DNA from 2 places in the Streptomyces sp. NPDC058678 genome. Region 2 is predicted to be linked to the other one. Evidence: predicted binding sites of a transcription regulator. Region 2 holds the regulator's gene; the other holds the start of a gene.
What was found. The regulator HspR, encoded in region 2, represses chaperone genes until heat shock. The targets are predictions, from matches to a motif close to TTGAGNNNNNNNNNCTCAA.
Positions count from the first base shown of each region.

Region 1: a site for HspR is predicted at 4,306-4,324, ahead of lon (endopeptidase La). Genes of this name have one in related genera too.

Region 1 covers NZ_JBHXSG010000081.1:23,037-31,354, forward strand. The annotation lists gene ACFWWR_RS42185 (hypothetical protein) at 1-106, shown strand, start outside; gene ACFWWR_RS42190 (MarR family winged helix-turn-helix transcriptional regulator) at 131-643, opposite strand; gene ACFWWR_RS42195 (lysozyme) at 929-1,777, shown strand; gene lon (endopeptidase La) at 1,860-4,283, opposite strand; gene ACFWWR_RS42205 (GNAT family N-acetyltransferase) at 4,544-5,089, shown strand; gene ACFWWR_RS42210 (GNAT family N-acetyltransferase) at 5,134-5,886, shown strand; gene ACFWWR_RS42215 (rhomboid-like protein) at 6,064-6,912, opposite strand; gene ACFWWR_RS42220 (spermidine synthase) at 7,377-8,054, shown strand; gene ACFWWR_RS42225 (response regulator transcription factor) at 8,179-8,318, shown strand, end outside.
Region 2 covers NZ_JBHXSG010000016.1:8,163-16,480, reverse strand. The annotation lists gene ACFWWR_RS16855 (sugar ABC transporter substrate-binding protein) at 1-60, opposite strand, end outside; gene ACFWWR_RS16850 (fibronectin type III domain-containing protein) at 356-1,807, shown strand; gene ACFWWR_RS16845 (heat shock protein transcriptional repressor HspR) at 1,945-2,391, opposite strand; gene dnaJ (molecular chaperone DnaJ) at 2,397-3,587, opposite strand; gene grpE (nucleotide exchange factor GrpE) at 3,621-4,301, opposite strand; gene dnaK (molecular chaperone DnaK) at 4,298-6,142, opposite strand; gene ACFWWR_RS16825 (MraY family glycosyltransferase) at 6,239-7,267, opposite strand; gene ACFWWR_RS16820 (heterodisulfide reductase-related iron-sulfur binding cluster) at 7,496-8,318, shown strand, end outside.

The DNA of each region.
Region 1 (8,318 bases), on a different contig from region 2:
CGTGGAGCGGGTGCGGGAGCTGGAGCGGGGGGACGCGGAGGCTCGGGAGTTCCTCGGCCGCAGCAAGACGCACGACGACGCGACCGTGGTGTACGTGGAGCTGTGACGCGGACTCTCCCGAGGGCCCGCCCTACTTCTCCATCCCCCGGTTCAACTGGTGCAGCAGCCGCGCCAGTTCCCCCACCTCACGCGCATCCCAGTCGGCGAGCCGCCCCGCGTAGCGCGCCCGACGGGCCTCGCGCACCCTCCGTACCCGGTCGTGGCCCTCCTGGGTGAGCGCGACCAGCCAGGCCCGGCCATCGGCGGGGTCGGGTTCCCGGGCCACCAGACCGAGGTCCTCCAGGGCGCGCAGCTGGCGGGACATCGTCGCCTTGCCGACGCCGATGTACGCGGCGAGTTCGGTGGCGCGCTGGGGACCGCACTCGTCGAGGCGGACGAGGAGGCCGTACGCCGCCGACTCCAGGTCGGGGTGGACCTCGCGGGCCATCTCGCCCTGGTTGGCGCGGGCACGTCGCAGCAGGACGGTCAGTTCCCGCTCCAGCGCGAGGAACGCGGGCTGGTCCACACCGCTCGCGGACACTCCCTCAGAGGGGGGACCCCCAGACGCGGCTCCACGTCCGTCGCCGTTTCCGTCTTCGTGCACGTCAGCCCCTGCCTCGGTTTTGCCCGGTCCTGAAAGTTTGCGCCGAGCGCCGTCATCGCCGCAGCTCCGCCAGTATTTCGCAGGGCTGGACCAACGGCAGCGTCCGGGCCTGCTTCCCACCCGGGCGTTCTACGTGCGTAGCTCGTTTCACCGGACGGTGAGATTGGCATGCTCACGCCAGCACCAGACCCGACGGGTCGTTCCTTGTCACCCCCGTCACCCCCGTCCCCCCGTCACCCGTTCTCCCTCCACCACCGAGCACCGCCGGGCCCTCGCAGGCACGCTATGTACGTGCACAGACCCGGTTCGCTCCGCGCCCCCCACGCCCTCCGCCCGCTCCACCCCCGGCGCCGCTTACTCGCCGGCCCCCTGCTCGCCGCGCTGCCTCTCGCCCTCACCGCCCAGGCCTCCGCGGAGACCGCCCCCAGTCCCGCCCGCGGCACCGCCCACATGGGCATGGGCGTCCTCGCCCACGACGGCCGGAACGGTGTCCCCGCCGACAACCGCGCCGCCCAGGCCGAGGGCGTCGACGTCTCCAGCCATCAGGGCAACGTCGACTGGCCGACGTTGTGGGGCAGCGGGGTCAGGTGGGCCTACGCGAAGGCGACCGAGGGGACGTACTACACGAACCCCTACCACGCCCAGCAGTACAACGGCTCGTACAACGTCGGCATGATCCGCGGCGCCTACCACTTCGCCACCCCGGACACCACGACCGGCGCAACGCAGGCCGACTACTTCGTCGACCACGGCGGCGGCTGGTCCCAGGACGGCAGGACGCTGCCCGGCGTGCTCGACATCGAGTGGAACCCGTACGGCGACACCTGCTACGGCAAGACGCGGAGCGCGATGGTCACCTGGATCCGTGACTTCCTGAACCAGTACCGGGCGCGCACGGGCCGGGACGCGGTGATCTACACGGCCACCAGCTGGTGGACCCAGTGCACCGGCAACCACGCCGGCTTCGCCGCCAACCCGCTGTGGATCGCGCGGTACGCGTCGACGGCGGGGACCCTGCCGGCCGGCTGGAGCGGCTACACCATGTGGCAGTACACGTCCTCCGGCCCGACCGTCGGCGACCACGACAGGTTCTACGGCGCCCTCGACCGGGTCGTGGCCCTCGCCAACGGCTGACCCCGCGCAGTCAGGCACAGACAGGCGAAGGCCCGGGCCTCCCTCACAGGGACCCGGGCCTCACCTCATCCGGCAGCGTCCGTCACGCCGCCACCGGAACCTCCGGCGTGGCCCCGTTCGTCGCCGGCGTCAGCGCCAGCTCCAGGACCTGGCGGACGTCCGTGACGGCGTGGACGTCGAGCTTGTCCAGGACCTCGGCCGGGACGTCGTCCAGGTCGGGCTCGTTGCGCTTCGGGATGACGACGGTCGTCACGCCCGCCCGGTGCGCGGCCAGCAGCTTCTGCTTCACGCCGCCGATGGGCAGGACACGCCCCGTCAGCGAGACCTCGCCCGTCATCGCCACGTCCGTACGGACCAGCCGTCCGCTCAGCAGCGACGCCAGCGCGGTCGTCATCGTGACGCCCGCGCTCGGGCCGTCCTTCGGCACCGCGCCCGCCGGGAAGTGGATGTGCACGCCCCGGTCCTTCAGGTCGGCCACGGGGAGTTCCAGTTCCGCCCCGTGCGAGCGCAGGAAGCTCAGCGCGATCTGCGCCGACTCCTTCATGACGTCACCCAGTTGGCCGGTCAGGGTCAGCCCCGCCGCGCCGGTCTCCGGGTCGGCCAGCGACGCCTCGACGAACAGGACGTCACCGCCCGCTCCCGTGACCGCGAGGCCCGTCGCCACGCCCGGCACGGCGGTGCGGCGCTCCGCCGGGTCCTGCGCGGACTCGGGCACGTGGTGCGGCCGGCCGATCAGGGCACGCAGATCCTCGTCCCTGACGGTGAACGGCAGCTTCCGCTCGCCCAGTTCGTGCTGGGCCGCGACCTTGCGCAGCAGCCGTGCGATCGACCGCTCCAGGTTGCGGACGCCCGCCTCACGCGTGTACTCGCCGGCGAGCTTGCGCAGCGCGCTCTCGTCGAGCGTGACCTCGGCCTTCTCCAGCCCCGCCCGCTCCAGCTGACGCGGCAGCAGGTGGTCGCGCGCGATGACGATCTTCTCGTCCTCGGTGTAACCGTCGAGGCGGACCAGCTCCATACGGTCGAGCAGCGCCTCCGGGATGGCCTCCAGCACGTTGGCGGTGGCCAGGAAGACGACGTCCGACAGGTCCAGCTCCACCTCCAGGTAGTGGTCCCGGAAGGTGTGGTTCTGCGCCGGGTCCAGGACCTCCAGGAGGGCGGCCGCCGGGTCGCCCCGGAAGTCGGACCCCACCTTGTCGATCTCGTCGAGGAGCACGACCGGGTTCATCGACCCGGCCTCCTTGATGGCCCGGACGATCCTGCCGGGCAGCGCACCGACGTACGTACGGCGGTGACCGCGGATCTCGGCCTCGTCCCGGACGCCACCGAGGGCGACCCGGACGAACTTCCGCCCCATGGCGTGCGCGACGGACTCGCCGAGGGAGGTCTTGCCGACGCCGGGCGGGCCGACGAGCGCGAGCACGGCGCCACCACGGCGTCCGCCGATCACGCCCAGCCCCCGGTCGGTACGGCGCTTGCGCACCGCCAGGTACTCGGTGATCCGCTCCTTCACGTCCTCCAGGCCGGCGTGCTCGGCGTCCAGGATCGTCTTGGCGCCCTGGATGTCGTACTGGTCCTCGGTCCGCTCGTTCCACGGCAGTTCGAGGACGGTGTCGAGCCAGGTCCGGATCCACGATCCCTCGGGCGACTGGTCGCTCGAGCGCTCCAGCTTGTCGACCTCCTTGAGGGCGGCCTCCCGGACCTTCTCGGGCAGGTCGGCGGCCTCGACGCGGGCACGGTAGTCGTCGGACTCCTCGCCCTCCGACTCGCCGTTGAGCTCGCGCAGTTCCTTGCGGACGGCTTCCAGCTGGCGGCGGAGCAGGAACTCGCGCTGCTGCTTGTCGACGCCCTCCTGGACGTCCTTGGCGATGGTCTCGGCGACATCCTGCTCGGCGAGGTGGTCGCGCAGATGCCGGGTGGCGAGCTTGAGGCGGGCGACCGGGTCGGCCGTCTCCAGCAGCTCCACCTTCTGTTCGGTGGTCAGGAAGGGCGAGTAACCGGAGTTGTCGGCGAGGGCGGACACGTCGTCGATGGCCTGCACCCGGTCGACGACCTGCCAGGCACCTCGCTTGCGCAGCCAGGCCGTGGCAAGGGCCTTGTACTCCTTGGCCAGTTCGGTGACGTGCCCCGGCAGCGGATCGGGCGCGCGCTCGTCGAGCCGCGTTCCCTCGACCCACAGCGCCGCGCCCGGCCCCGTGGTCCCGGCGCCGATCTTCACGCGGTCACGACCGCGGATCAGCGCACCCGGGTCGCCGTCGGCCAGCCGGCCGACCTGCTCGACGGTGCCGAGCACTCCGGTGCTCGCGTACGTCCCGTCGATGCGTGGCACCAGCAGAACCCTGGGCTTGCCGGGTTCCGAGCGTGCGGCGGCCTGGGCGGCCTCCACCGCGGCGCGCACATCGGCGTCGTTCAGGTCCAGCGGAACCACCATCCCGGGCAGCACGACCTCGTCGTCGAGCGGCAGCACGGGCAGGGCGAGCGGTGTGAACGCCGTGGACTCAGCAGCCATGATCTCCCCTTCGGCAGTCAAGTTGAGCTATGCCGACTCAATGCACGTGAGCCCCGGATTGTTCCCCGGCCCGTGTTCGCTGTGAGCGATCACTTGCCGACTGCCGCCTGACCAGGCATGTAACGCTCCCCCGGTGATCGCTCCCATACCTCCGGTCGTCCCCCGCCGGCCGCATCTCCGACAACACCCAACCCGGCCTCGACCTTCCCGGCACCGGTCCTGAGCCCCGGCCGTGGCGGCTAGCGGACGCCGGTGCGCTCGTGGCCGCCAGTCACGGTCCGGCGGTCAGTCGGTGGAACCTCCTGCCCGCACTGTCCTACGACGAGGCACGCGTGCGCGTGGAGCGGATGCACGAGCGCCGGGCGGCGGGGACCGCCGGGGTCTGGGCGATCGCGCGGGTCGACGGCGGCGAGGTCGTCGGCCCTGCCGCGTGGATCGGCACCGACCTCGACCGCGGCAACGCCGAGACCGCCTACTGGGTGCTGCCCGCCGGACGGGGCGGCGGCATCGCCGCCGAGGCCGCGCGTCGCCTCAGCCGGTGGGCCCTGGACAACGTGGGCCTGCACCGGCTCACGCCGTGCCACTCGGTGGCCGACCCGGCGTCCTGCCGCGTCGCCGCGAAGGCCGGGTTCGCCCTGGAGGGCACCATGCGCGGCGCGCTGTTGCACACGGATGGTTGGCACGACCAGCACCTGCCACGCGTGCGTGCCGGGGCGCGACGTGTGAACCCGAGCGGCCGCGGCCGACGGCGCCCCAGGAAATCCGGTTGCCGACACCCGCCCCCTGCCCCGACCGTCATCCGGTGACAGACACCACCGCACACGTCCTCCTCGCCGCCTACGACGACCAGATGCGTGGCGCTCCCCCGACCCCGCCGCTGGGAGTGACGTACGAACAGGACGGTCCGCTGCTGCGGATCGTCGGGCAGTTCCGCGGGTTCGTCAGCGGACCGCGTGACCTCGGCGTGGACGGCGACGCGCTGGACCGCCTGATCGCGCGACAGCGGGACTTCTTCGCGGGGCGCGGCGAGGCCGTGGAGTGGAAGACCCGGGCGCACGACGTCCCGGCCGACCTCACCGACCGGCTACGGACGGCCGGGTTCGTGCCCGAGGAACGGGAGACGGTACTCGTCGGACGCGCCGCCGAGATGGCCGTACGCGCACCGGTCCTGCCGGACGGTGTCACGCTGCGCCGGGTCACGGCGGACGCGGACCTGCGGCGGATCGCCGCCATGGAGTCGGCCGTGTGGGACGACGACTGGAGCTGGCTCGCCGAGGACCTGATCGGGCGGGTCGCCGCCGCTCCGGACGAGATCGCCGTGTACGTCGCCGAGGCCGACGGGGAGGTGGTGTGCGCCGCCTGGCTCGCCTTCCGCGCGGGCACGGGGTTCGCGAGCCTGTGGGGCGGCTCCACGCTCGCCGAGTGGCGGGGGAAGGGCATCTACCGCGCCCTGGTGGCCGAGCGGGCCCGGCTCGCCGCCGCCCGGGACGTGACCTACCTGCACGTCGACGCCTCCGACGACAGCGCGCCCATCCTGCGACGCCTGGGCTTCCACGCGGTCACCACGACCACGCCGTACGTCTGGTCACCGCCCGCCGGCTGACCCCCACCACCTCAACCACTGGCCCACCGCCGAGAAACCGCCGTACCTCGACGCGTGGCTGCTCCGGGAACCGGTGACACTGGGACGGCTTCACAACGACGACGGGACACCGTCATCACGGACCGCGCGCTCGCCCTCATCGGCCCGGTTCGGATGGGCCCCTGCGGCCACGCGGTCCTACGCGGCCCGCGCCCGATGCGAGCCCCGCGTCACCGGCCAGGTCGCGACGCCGATCGCCAGTGCGATCAGGTGGCCCCAGTTGGTCAGCGGGTCGGTGAACGCGAGCAGGTCCAGGACCAGCACCCCGCCGAACAGGGCGAGCAGCGGCCAGCGCAGCCATGGCGTGAGGAGTCCGGCCAGGGCGCCCAACGCCGCGGCGACACCGAAGCTGACGCCGTAGTCGAGGCGGTGCAGCGAGCTGTCGGGCAGGTGGCCGACGAGCACCGCGAGGCCCACCGGGACCTCGGTCGCGAGGGTGGCGAGGACGTGCCCGAGGAAGAAGACACCGGCCGTGCGCAGGCCGCCTGTGCGCCGCTCCAGCGCGGTGAGCACGAGCAGGAAGCCGATCGCGTACGGCGAGAAGATTCCGCCCGCGATCCACAGCGCGCTGGCCGGCAGCACCAGTGCGGGCATCCGCACGAGGTGCGCCACATCGGTGCTGGAGGCCTGGTGGAGCTGGTGCACGAGGGCGGGATCGGCGTACGCGGTGACCAGCGAGGTGACGGCGAGGACGGCACCGTAACCGAAGGTGAACGGTGTCCCGGTGGGGGTGGGCAGCAGACGCCAGGGGCGGAGGCGGCGGCTTCCCGAGGGCTCGACCGCGGGGGCGGCCGCCGGCGCGACCGGGACAGCCGGATGTTCCGGCACGTTCGCCGACGCCCCTCGCTGGCGCGGCATCCCGTCCAACAGCCCTGACAGGTCGGGCATACAGGCGTCGTAGCGCGGAGGAGGGGGCACTTCCGGGGGCGGCGACACCTCCGCGGGCGCCGACGAGTCCGTCGTACCCACCGTCTCAGTCCGTTCCACGGTGAGGCGCTCCTTCCGTTCCCGCCCCACACTCCGCGCCCCGCAGGGCCGGTGTCTGTGACCGGCGCCACCCCGGCGCCGATTCACAGCCACTTCTCAAGGAACGTCCCGGGCCACGGGCAACCCGGTCCCCGCAGTCGTACGCGTGCAGCTCGAACGCCCCGCGGTCCTCCCCGAGACCGCCGAGAAGGGCCGCCGCCCCGCCGACCGACCACGGCGCCTCGGACGCCGCCCGGCTCGACGTGGCCTTCGGCCGGGCGCGGGCGGAAGGCCGGCTGTCCTTCGAACTTCCGCGCTTCATGGCGGAGTCCGCGCTTCATGGCGGCGGCGGAGACGGCTCGGCCGGACATCCCGGACGACACCGAGGACGCGGCCATCCGTACGGCCACGGGCTCACCGTCCGAGGCGGTCCGTTCCTCGCCGAACCGCTCGGCCCATCCCCTCCCACCTGGCAGGATGGGCCGATGCCCACCTCGTACGACATTCCACAGGTCCTGGACCGGCGCGAGGGTCCGCACGGCGAGGTCGTCCTGCGACGGCACGGCGAGTTACTGCAGATCATCGTCAACGGCTGCTTCCTGATGGACACCTCCGACGGCCGCTCGGAGCGGCGGCTCGTGGACGCGGCGCTGGACGCGCTCGACGGTCGCGGGGAGCCGAGCGTGCTCATCGGCGGCCTCGGCGTCGGCTTCTCGCTCGCGCACGCCGCGGCCGATCCCCGCTGGGGCCGGATCACCGTGGTCGAGCGGGAACGCGCCGTCATCGACTGGCACCGTGCGGGGCCGCTGTCCGCGCTCTCGGAGCAGGCCCTCGCCGACCCGCGCACCCGAATTGTGGAAACGGATCTTGTCGCTTTCGTCAATGAGACATGCGACACGTTCGACGCGCTGTGCCTGGACATCGACAACGGGCCCGACTGGACGGTCACCGAGGGCAACCACGGCCTGTACTCCGCGGCCGGACTGGCAAGCTGCACAAGGATGTTGAGGCCAGGAGGGGTACTGGCGGTGTGGTCCGCCCAGCCCTCTCCGGAATTTGAAGGAACTCTACGGAATGCCGGGTTCCAGCAGGTGCGTACCGAAGAGATCCCGGTTGCCCGGGGCGTTCCGGACGTCGTGCACATCGCCGTCCGACCTGGATAGCAAACCCGAGGTGACTCCCCGTACTCTGCTTCCCTGACGCCGATCATTCAAGCGTCAAGCGCAGTCATGCGCGGACAAGGAATCACCCCACTGGTTCCGGAATTGCACACCTCAGGGGCGGGCGATGGAGCAGACACACACCTCCCACAACGGCACGGCGACGACCCCGGGCGCACAGCGACGGGTGCTTGTCGTCGAAGACGATCCGACGATCGTGGACGCCATCGCGACCCGCCTGCGCGCCGAGGGATTCCTCGTGCAAAC
Region 2 (8,318 bases):
GCAGGCGGTAAGCGAGAGGGTCATCGTGGACGCGGCCACGGATATGGCGATTCGACGCATTGGGGAGCTCACTTCTTGGTGCCTTCCGGACGTGGGCGCAGCAGTGCGACCCATGTGTCTGAAAAGCCAACGCGTCGGCGTCCCCCACCGTCAAGCGGAACTACTTAACGAGTGCGCAACGCCACGCTCCGCTTTGCATGTGAAGACATAGCGAAACTTCTCCAAACGCCCGTTACGGACTCTCCATCAAACGCACTTCCTCGGGAAGGCAAAGATCCGTACAACCAAGTCCATTCCTCGCGAGTCGTGATCACAGCGGCTGCCTCGGCCGCGCCGATCACGACCAGAGGACCGAATGAACCCAGCCAGACGCACGACCAGGGCGGCCACGACCGCCGTCGTGCTCGCCACCGCGGGCGGCCTGATCACCGCCGTCACCGCCCCCGCGTCCGCCGCGACGACCTGCACCTCGCCGGTCTTCAAGCGGCAGTTCTTCGCGAACACCACGTTCTCCGGTACACCGAAGAAAACGGACTGCGACAGCGCGATCGACCAGAACTGGGGCACGGGAGCCCCTGCCTCCGGAGTGCCGAGCAACAACTTCGGCGTCCGCTGGACGGTGACGCGCGACTTCGGCTCCGGCGGGCCCTTCGCCCTGCCCGTCTCCGCGCAGGACGGCATCCGTGTCTACCTCGACAACGTCCGCAAGGTCGACCTCTGGAAGAACGTGTCCTCGACGGTGAAGAAGACCGTCAACGTCACGATCCCGTCCGGCAGGCACACCCTCCGCGTCGACTTCGTCAACTGGACCGGGACAGCGAACGTCTCCTTCGCCTACACGCCCCGCACCTCGGCGACCGTGGACAAGGTCAAGCCCTTCGCCCCGACCGACGCGTCCGTGACGTACGACAAGGCCACCGGCAAGGCGAAGCTCACCTGGGCGAAGAACAAGGAGATGGACCTCGCCGGGTACCGCCTCTACCGGCGCCTGAAGGGCACGGCGTTCGGCAGCACACCTGCGGCGACGACCACGTCCACCTCGTACACGGACGCCACCCTGCCGGTGACCGGCGACACGTACTACTACGAGATCCGTGCCTACGACAAAGCCGGCAACACCTCGACGGGGACCGCCGACCAGGGTGTGACCACCGTCGACCGGACCGCGCCCCCGGCGCCCACCGGACTGAGCACCGCCTCCGAACCGGAGGGGCTGTGGGTCGGCTGGGGCTCGGTCTCGGGGGCTGCGTCGTACCGGGTGTACCGGGCGACGAGTGCGGAGGGGACGTACACCCGGGTCGGGAGTACGACGAGCCAGGTGTCCTACGTCGATGCCTCGGCAGCCGAGGGCAGCGCCTACTACTACCGGGTGACCGCCCTCGACACGGCCGGCAACGAGTCGGTACGGTCCGCCGCCGTCAGCGGCAGGCGCGGGGACCTCACCCCGCCGTCCGCCGTGACCGGGGTGACGGTCACGCCGACCGAGTACGGCTTCCATGTGACCTGGGACGCCAATCCGACGCCGGACCTGGCGCGTTACGTGGTGCGCCGCGGCGAGCTGCTCGGGGACGAGGAGGAGCGGATGTGCTCCCTCTACCCGGGCTACTACGTGGGCGCCGAGACCACCTCGTACGCCTACGCCACCGTTCCGGACGGCGAGGAATCCTGCTTCATCGTCGACGCCGTCGACGACGACGGGAACTCCACGTTCCAGTTGACCGGCGAGGCCCAGATCGTCATCGCGACCGAGCTCGACATGACACCGAGCACGGCGATGCCGGAGGGTCCGGCGGTCACCGCGCCGTAAGTTCTCAGAAAGAAGCCGGGCCCCCTCGTCGAGTGGGCCCGGCTTCCCTCTGGACACACTTGCCGCGCCGTAGCCCGCCCGGAAAACGCGAAGAGGGCCGGGAAACCCCGGCCCTCTCCACGAGTTGGCGTCAGCCGTCAGTCCTGCTGCCGCTTCGGCCGCCACACCACCAGCGCACTCGTCTGCTGGACCTCCTGGTACGGGACCAGGTCACGCCGGTACGACGCGTGTACCGCCGCCTCCCGCTGCCGCATCGCCGCGGCGGCGCCCTCGAGGGCCGCCTCCATCTCCGCGACGCGGGACTGCAGCGCGGCGACCTGGTTCTCCAGCTCGATGATCCGCTTGATGCCGGCCAGGTTGATGCCTTCGTCCTGCGACAACTGCTGGACGGTGCGCAGCAGTTCGATGTCGCGGGCCGAGTAGCGGCGGCCCCGGCCCGGGGTGCGGTCCGGGGAGACCAGGCCGAGGCGGTCGTACTGACGCAGGGTCTGCGGGTGCAGGCCGGAGAGCTGGGCCGCCACCGAGATGACGTAGACCGGGGTTTCCTCGGTCAGTTCATACGGGTTGCGTCGACGACCGTCCATCTCGATCATGCTCCCTTCGCGGCCTGGAACAGCTCCGCCCGCGGGTCCTCGTCCGCGGTTGCCTCGCGATACGCCTCGAGCGCTTCACGAGCATTCCCCGTCAGGTCCTTCGGAACACTCACCTCGACGGTGACCAACAGGTCGCCGCGGGTGCCGTCCTTGCGGACCGCGCCCTTGCCGCGGGCACGCATGGTGCGGCCGTTGGGCGTGCCCGGGGGCAGCTTCAGGGTGACGGAAGGACCGCCCAGGGTCGGGACCCTGACCTCGCCGCCCAGCGCCGCCTCCGCGAACGTGACCGGGACGGTCACCGTGAGGTTGTCGTCCTTGCGGCCGAAGACCGGGTGGGCGCCCACGTGCACCGTGACGTACAGGTCGCCCGCCGGGCCGCCGCGCTCGCCGGGTGCGCCCTTGCCGCGCAGCCGGATCCGCTGCCCGTCGGTGACGCCCGCCGGGATGCGGACCTGCATGGTGCGGGACGACTTGGCCCGGCCGCTGCCCTTGCAGTCGAGGCAGGGGTGCTCGGCGATCAGGCCGCGGCCCTTGCAGTCGGGGCACGGGTCGGTGAGGGAGAAGCCCCCGCCGGTGCCCCGGGCCACCTGCCCGGTGCCGACGCAGGTCGGGCACACGCGCGGTGTGCCGTTCTTGTCGCCGGTGCCCGAGCAGGCCTTGCAGGGCTGCTGCGAGGACATCCGCAGCGGGACCGTCGCGCCCTCGATCGCCTCGGTGAAACTGAGGGTGACCTCGGACTCGATGTCCTGGCCGCGCCGGGGTTGCGTACGCGTGCCCGTGCCGGCGCCGCCGCGGTTGAACAGGCCCCCGAAGACGTCACCGATGCCGCCGCCGAAACCGCCGGCGCCTCCTTGGGAGCTGCCGCCCTGGGCGCCACCTCCGAAGAGGTCACCCAGGTCGAAGTTGAAGGAGCCGCCGCCCGCGCCCGGCCCCGGGCGGAAGCCGCCGTTGCCGAAGAGGGCGCGGGCCTCGTCGTACTCCTTGCGCTTCTTGGGGTCGCCGAGGATGTCGTTGGCCTCGGAGATCTCCTTGAAGCGCTCCTCGGCCCTGGCGTTGCCCTTGTTGGCGTCCGGGTGGAACTCGCGGGCGAGCTTCCGGTACGCCTTCTTGATCTCGGCCTCGGTGGCGTCCTTGGGGACGCCGAGGACCTTGTAGTAGTCCTTCTCGATGAAGTCCTTGGTGCTCATCCTCGACGTCCCTCCTTCCACGTGGGTTCAAGCTCAGCCCTCGTCCGGGCCACCGCTCTCCTTGTCGTCGGCGGCGGAGGCCCCGGATGCACCGGATGACGTCTCCGCCTCGTCGCCCTTGACGCTCTGCGCGCCGGGCTGGGGCTCGGCCACGGCCACCCGCGCGGGGCGGATGGTGCGCTCGCCGAACCGGTACCCGGGCTGCAGAATCGCCACGCACGTCGTCTCCGTGACGTCCGGCGCGTACGAGTGCATCAGGGCCTCGTGGATCGTCGGGTCGAAGGGCTCGCCCTCCTTGCCGAACTGCTGCAGACCCATCTTCGCCGCGACGGTCTCCAGCGACTCCGCGACGGACTTGAATCCGCCGACGAGTTCGCCGTGTTCCCGCGCGCGGCCGATGTCGTCGAGGACGGGCAGGAGCTCGGTCAGGAGGTTCGCGATGGCGATCTCCTTGACCGCGATCCGGTCCCGCTCGACCCGGCGGCGGTAGTTCTGGAACTCGGCCTGGAGCCGCTGGAGGTCCGCGGTGCGCTCGTCGAGCGCCGTGCGTGCCTGGTCCAGCTGGGCCGTCAGGCCTGCCAACTGTGCTGATGCGTCCCCGGCCGGGGCCGCCCCCTCCCCGGAGGGGGAGGCGGCCTGCGGCTCGGCGTCGTCGGGGGTGGCGCCGGAAGGGACGTCGGGCTTCTCGTCGAAGCCCGGGGTCTCCTCCGTCACGCGGCACCGTCCTTGCGCTCGTCGTCCACGATCTCGGCGTCCACGACGTCGTCGTCGGCCTTGGGCGCCTCGTCACCGGCGGACGCGCCACCGGTGGCCTGCGCACCCTGCGCGTCGGCGTACATGGCCTGGCCGAGCTTCTGCGAGACGGCCGCGACCTTCTCGGTGGCGGTACGGATCTCGGCGGTGTCCTCGCCCTTGAGCGCGGCCTTGAGCTCCTCGACCGAGGCCTCGACCTCGGTCTTGATCTCGCCGGGGACCTTGTCCTCGTTGTCCTTGAGGAACTTCTCCGTCTGGTAGACGAGCTGCTCGCCCTGGTTGCGGGTCTCGGCGGCCTCGCGGCGGGCGTGGTCCTCCTCCGCGTACTTCTCGGCCTCCTGGCGCATCCGGTCGACCTCGTCCTTCGGCAGCGAGGAGCCGCCGGTGACGGTCATCTTCTGCTCCTTGCCCGTGCCGAGGTCCTTCGCGGTCACGTGCATGATGCCGTTGGCGTCGATGTCGAAGGCGACCTCGATCTGCGGGACACCGCGCGGGGCAGGCGGCAGACCGGTCAGCTCGAACATCCCGAGCTTCTTGTTGTACGCCGCGATCTCGCGCTCGCCCTGGTACACCTGGATCTGGACGGACGGCTGGTTGTCCTCGGCGGTGGTGAAGATCTCGGACCGCTTGGTCGGGATCGTCGTGTTCCGCTCGATCAGCTTGGTCATGATGCCGCCCTTGGTCTCGATACCCAGGGACAGCGGGGTCACGTCGAGGAGCAGGACGTCCTTGACCTCACCCTTGAGGACACCGGCCTGCAGGGCGGCGCCGATGGCGACGACCTCGTCCGGGTTGACGCCCTTGTTGGCGTCCTGGCCGCCGGTGAGCTCCTTGACGAGCTCGGCGACGGCGGGCATCCGGGTGGAGCCACCGACGAGAACGACGTGGTCGATCTCGGAGAGGTTGATGCCGGCGTCCTTGATGACGTTGTGGAACGGCGTCTTGCAGCGCTCCAGCAGGTCGGCCGTCAGCTGCTGGAACTGAGAGCGGGTGAGCTTCTCGTCCAGGTGCAGCGGGCCCTCGGCGGACGCGGTGATGTACGGCAGGTTGATCGAGGTCTCGGTGGACGAGGACAGCTCGATCTTGGCCTTCTCGGCGGCCTCGCGGAGGCGCTGGAGGGCCATCTTGTCCTTGCCGAGGTCCACACCGTGGCCGGACGCGAACTGCTTGACCAGGTAGTCGACGACGCGCTGGTCCCAGTCGTCACCACCGAGGTGGTTGTCGCCGTTGGTGGCCTTCACCTCGACGACGCCGTCGCCGATCTCCAGGAGGGACACGTCGAAGGTGCCGCCACCGAGGTCGAAGACGAGGATCGTCTGGTCGTCCTTGTCGAGGCCGTACGCGAGCGCGGCCGCGGTGGGCTCGTTGACGATGCGCAGGACGTTCAGACCGGCGATCTCGCCGGCCTCCTTCGTCGCCTGGCGCTCGGAGTCGTTGAAGTACGCCGGGACGGTGATGACCGCGTCGGTCACCTTCTCGCCCAGGTAGGCCTCGGCGTCCCGCTTCAGCTTCTGCAGGATGAACGCGGACATCTGCTGCGGGTTGAAGGGCTTCCCGTCCAGCTCGATCTTCCAGTCGGTGCCCATGTGGCGCTTCACCGAGCGGATGGTCCGGTCCACGTTCGTGACCGCCTGGCGCTTAGCCACCTCGCCGACGAGCACCTCACCGTTCTTGGCGAAGGCGACGACGGACGGCGTGGTCCTGGCGCCCTCGGCGTTGGTGATCACGGTGGGCTCGCCGCCCTCCAGAACGCTGACGACGGAGTTAGTCGTGCCCAGGTCGATGCCGACCGCACGTGCCATGGTTGATTCCTCCAGCGATGACTTGAGTGGAACGGACTCAAGTGTGCACGACGCCTCAGCCCTGGTCAACAGACCTGAGTCGCACGGACTCAACTCTTATCCGTTCCTTACACGCAACCGCCCTGTGACCTGCGGAGATTCCAGACGCCGAGGGCTGCGGGGGGTGTACACCCGGATCCGCAGCAGGACGAGCACGACGACCAGGACGCCCGCCGCCACCCAGAACACCCCGGACCGCGCGATCCATCCCAGATGCACGAGGACCGCGACGAGTACCCCGCCGGACGCCCCGACACCGAGCAGAAGCGTCACCCCCTGGGGGGTCAGGCCGAGCCGCCGCAGCCGGTGCGCGAGATGGTCCGGCCCGCCGCGCAGCAGGGGCCGCCCGGCGAGGCGCCGGGAGAGCAGGACGAGGGCGGTGTCCGCACCGGCGAGGGCCGTCAGCGCGAACAACACCCCCGCGCTGGACGCCGGTTCGTGCCCGGTCCGGGTGGCCACGGCGGCCGAGGCGAGCACGAACCCGGTGAACAGGGACCCGCACGAACCGAGCCCCACGCGCGCGGGAGGCCAGTTGTGCATCAGGAAGCCGGTCAGCGCGGCGGCCAGCACGCTCAGCAGCGCGGCCAGCCCGTCCAGCACCTCGGCCGCCGCGAGCACCCCCACCCCGAAGGCGGTCACGACCCCGACGGTGCCCGCCAGCGCGTCCGCGTGGTCGAGCGCCCTGAAGCCGACGGCGACGAAGACGATCCAGCCGACCGCCAGCAGCCCGCCCGCCACCCCGGTCTCCGCGTACGGCACGACACAGGCCGCCGCGACGGCCGTACCGCCCACCAGGAAGCGCATCTTGACCCGCCGCAGGTCGGCGATCAGACCCAGTGCGGCGACGGCGCCCCCGGCGCAGAGCAGCGTGCCGATGCCGGCCACGAGCGGCGCGAACCCGGTCCACTCCCCGGCCATCGTGACCAGGCACGTGACGAGCACGACGGCCATCCCGCCGAGCAGCGGGAGCGGGCGCTGTCGGCGTCGGTCGAGGACGCCGAGGCGCAGGGCCGGGACCCGCAGGGCACCGGTGAGGACGGCGGCGAGGAGGAGGGCGATGACGGCGGCGGCGATCCCGTAGAGCACGAACCCAAGCTAAGCCGAATGTCATGATTTGGTATGAATGGCGGGACCGGACCGGCGCGCCGCGTGACCCGGTCGACGCACGGTTTACTGAGGTCTGCCTCAGTAGCACAGATCACCGAGCGGCTGACTACATTGCGACACAGGATTGCGGGTACTCTCAGAGGACTGCATAAGTTACCGCTTAGTAATCTCCCGTGAAGACCCCCTCGCAGGCCCGAGGAGCCCGAAATGCAACTCGCCGCGATCATCGTGTCGCTGGTTCTGACCGTGGTCGGCGTCGCGCTGCTCGCACGCGCCATCGGCCAGTTCGTCCGGTACTTCAAACTCGGTCAGCCGCTCCCCGCCGGCGCCCGGACCGACAACCCCTACCAGCGCAGCGTGACGCTGGTGAAGGAGTTCCTCGGCCACACCCGGATGAACCGCTGGGGCATCGTCGGCTTCGCCCACTGGTTCGTGGCGATCGGCTTCCTGACGCTGCCGCCGACCATCATCACCGCCTACGGCCAGCTCTTCGAGGCCGACTGGACGCTCCCGGTGATCGGCGGCTTCCTGCCGTACGAGCTGTACATCGAGTTCATCGCCGCGATGACGACCCTCGGCATCGCCACGCTGATGGTCATCCGCCTGCTGAACCTGCCGTCCCGGCCGGGCCGCAAGTCGCGGTTCGCGGGCTCGAAGATGGGTCAGGCGTACTTCGTCGAGTACGTGATCCTCACCATCGGTCTGGCCATCTACGTGCTGCGCGGCCTCGAGGGCGCCATCCACCACGTGGAGCACTACGAGGCCGCGTACTTCGCCTCGTACCCGCTGGTCCTGGCCTTCAAGGGGCTGAGCCTCGGCACGCTGCAGAACCTCATCTACCTGACCGCCATGGTCAAGCTGGGCACGACCATGATCTGGATGATCACGGTCTCGCTCAACACCAACATGGGCGTGGCCTGGCACCGCTTCCTGGCGTTCCCGAACATCTGGTTCAAGCGCAACGCCACCGGCGGGACCGCCCTGGGCGGCCTCCAGCCGATGACCTCCGGCGGCAAGCCGATCGACTTCA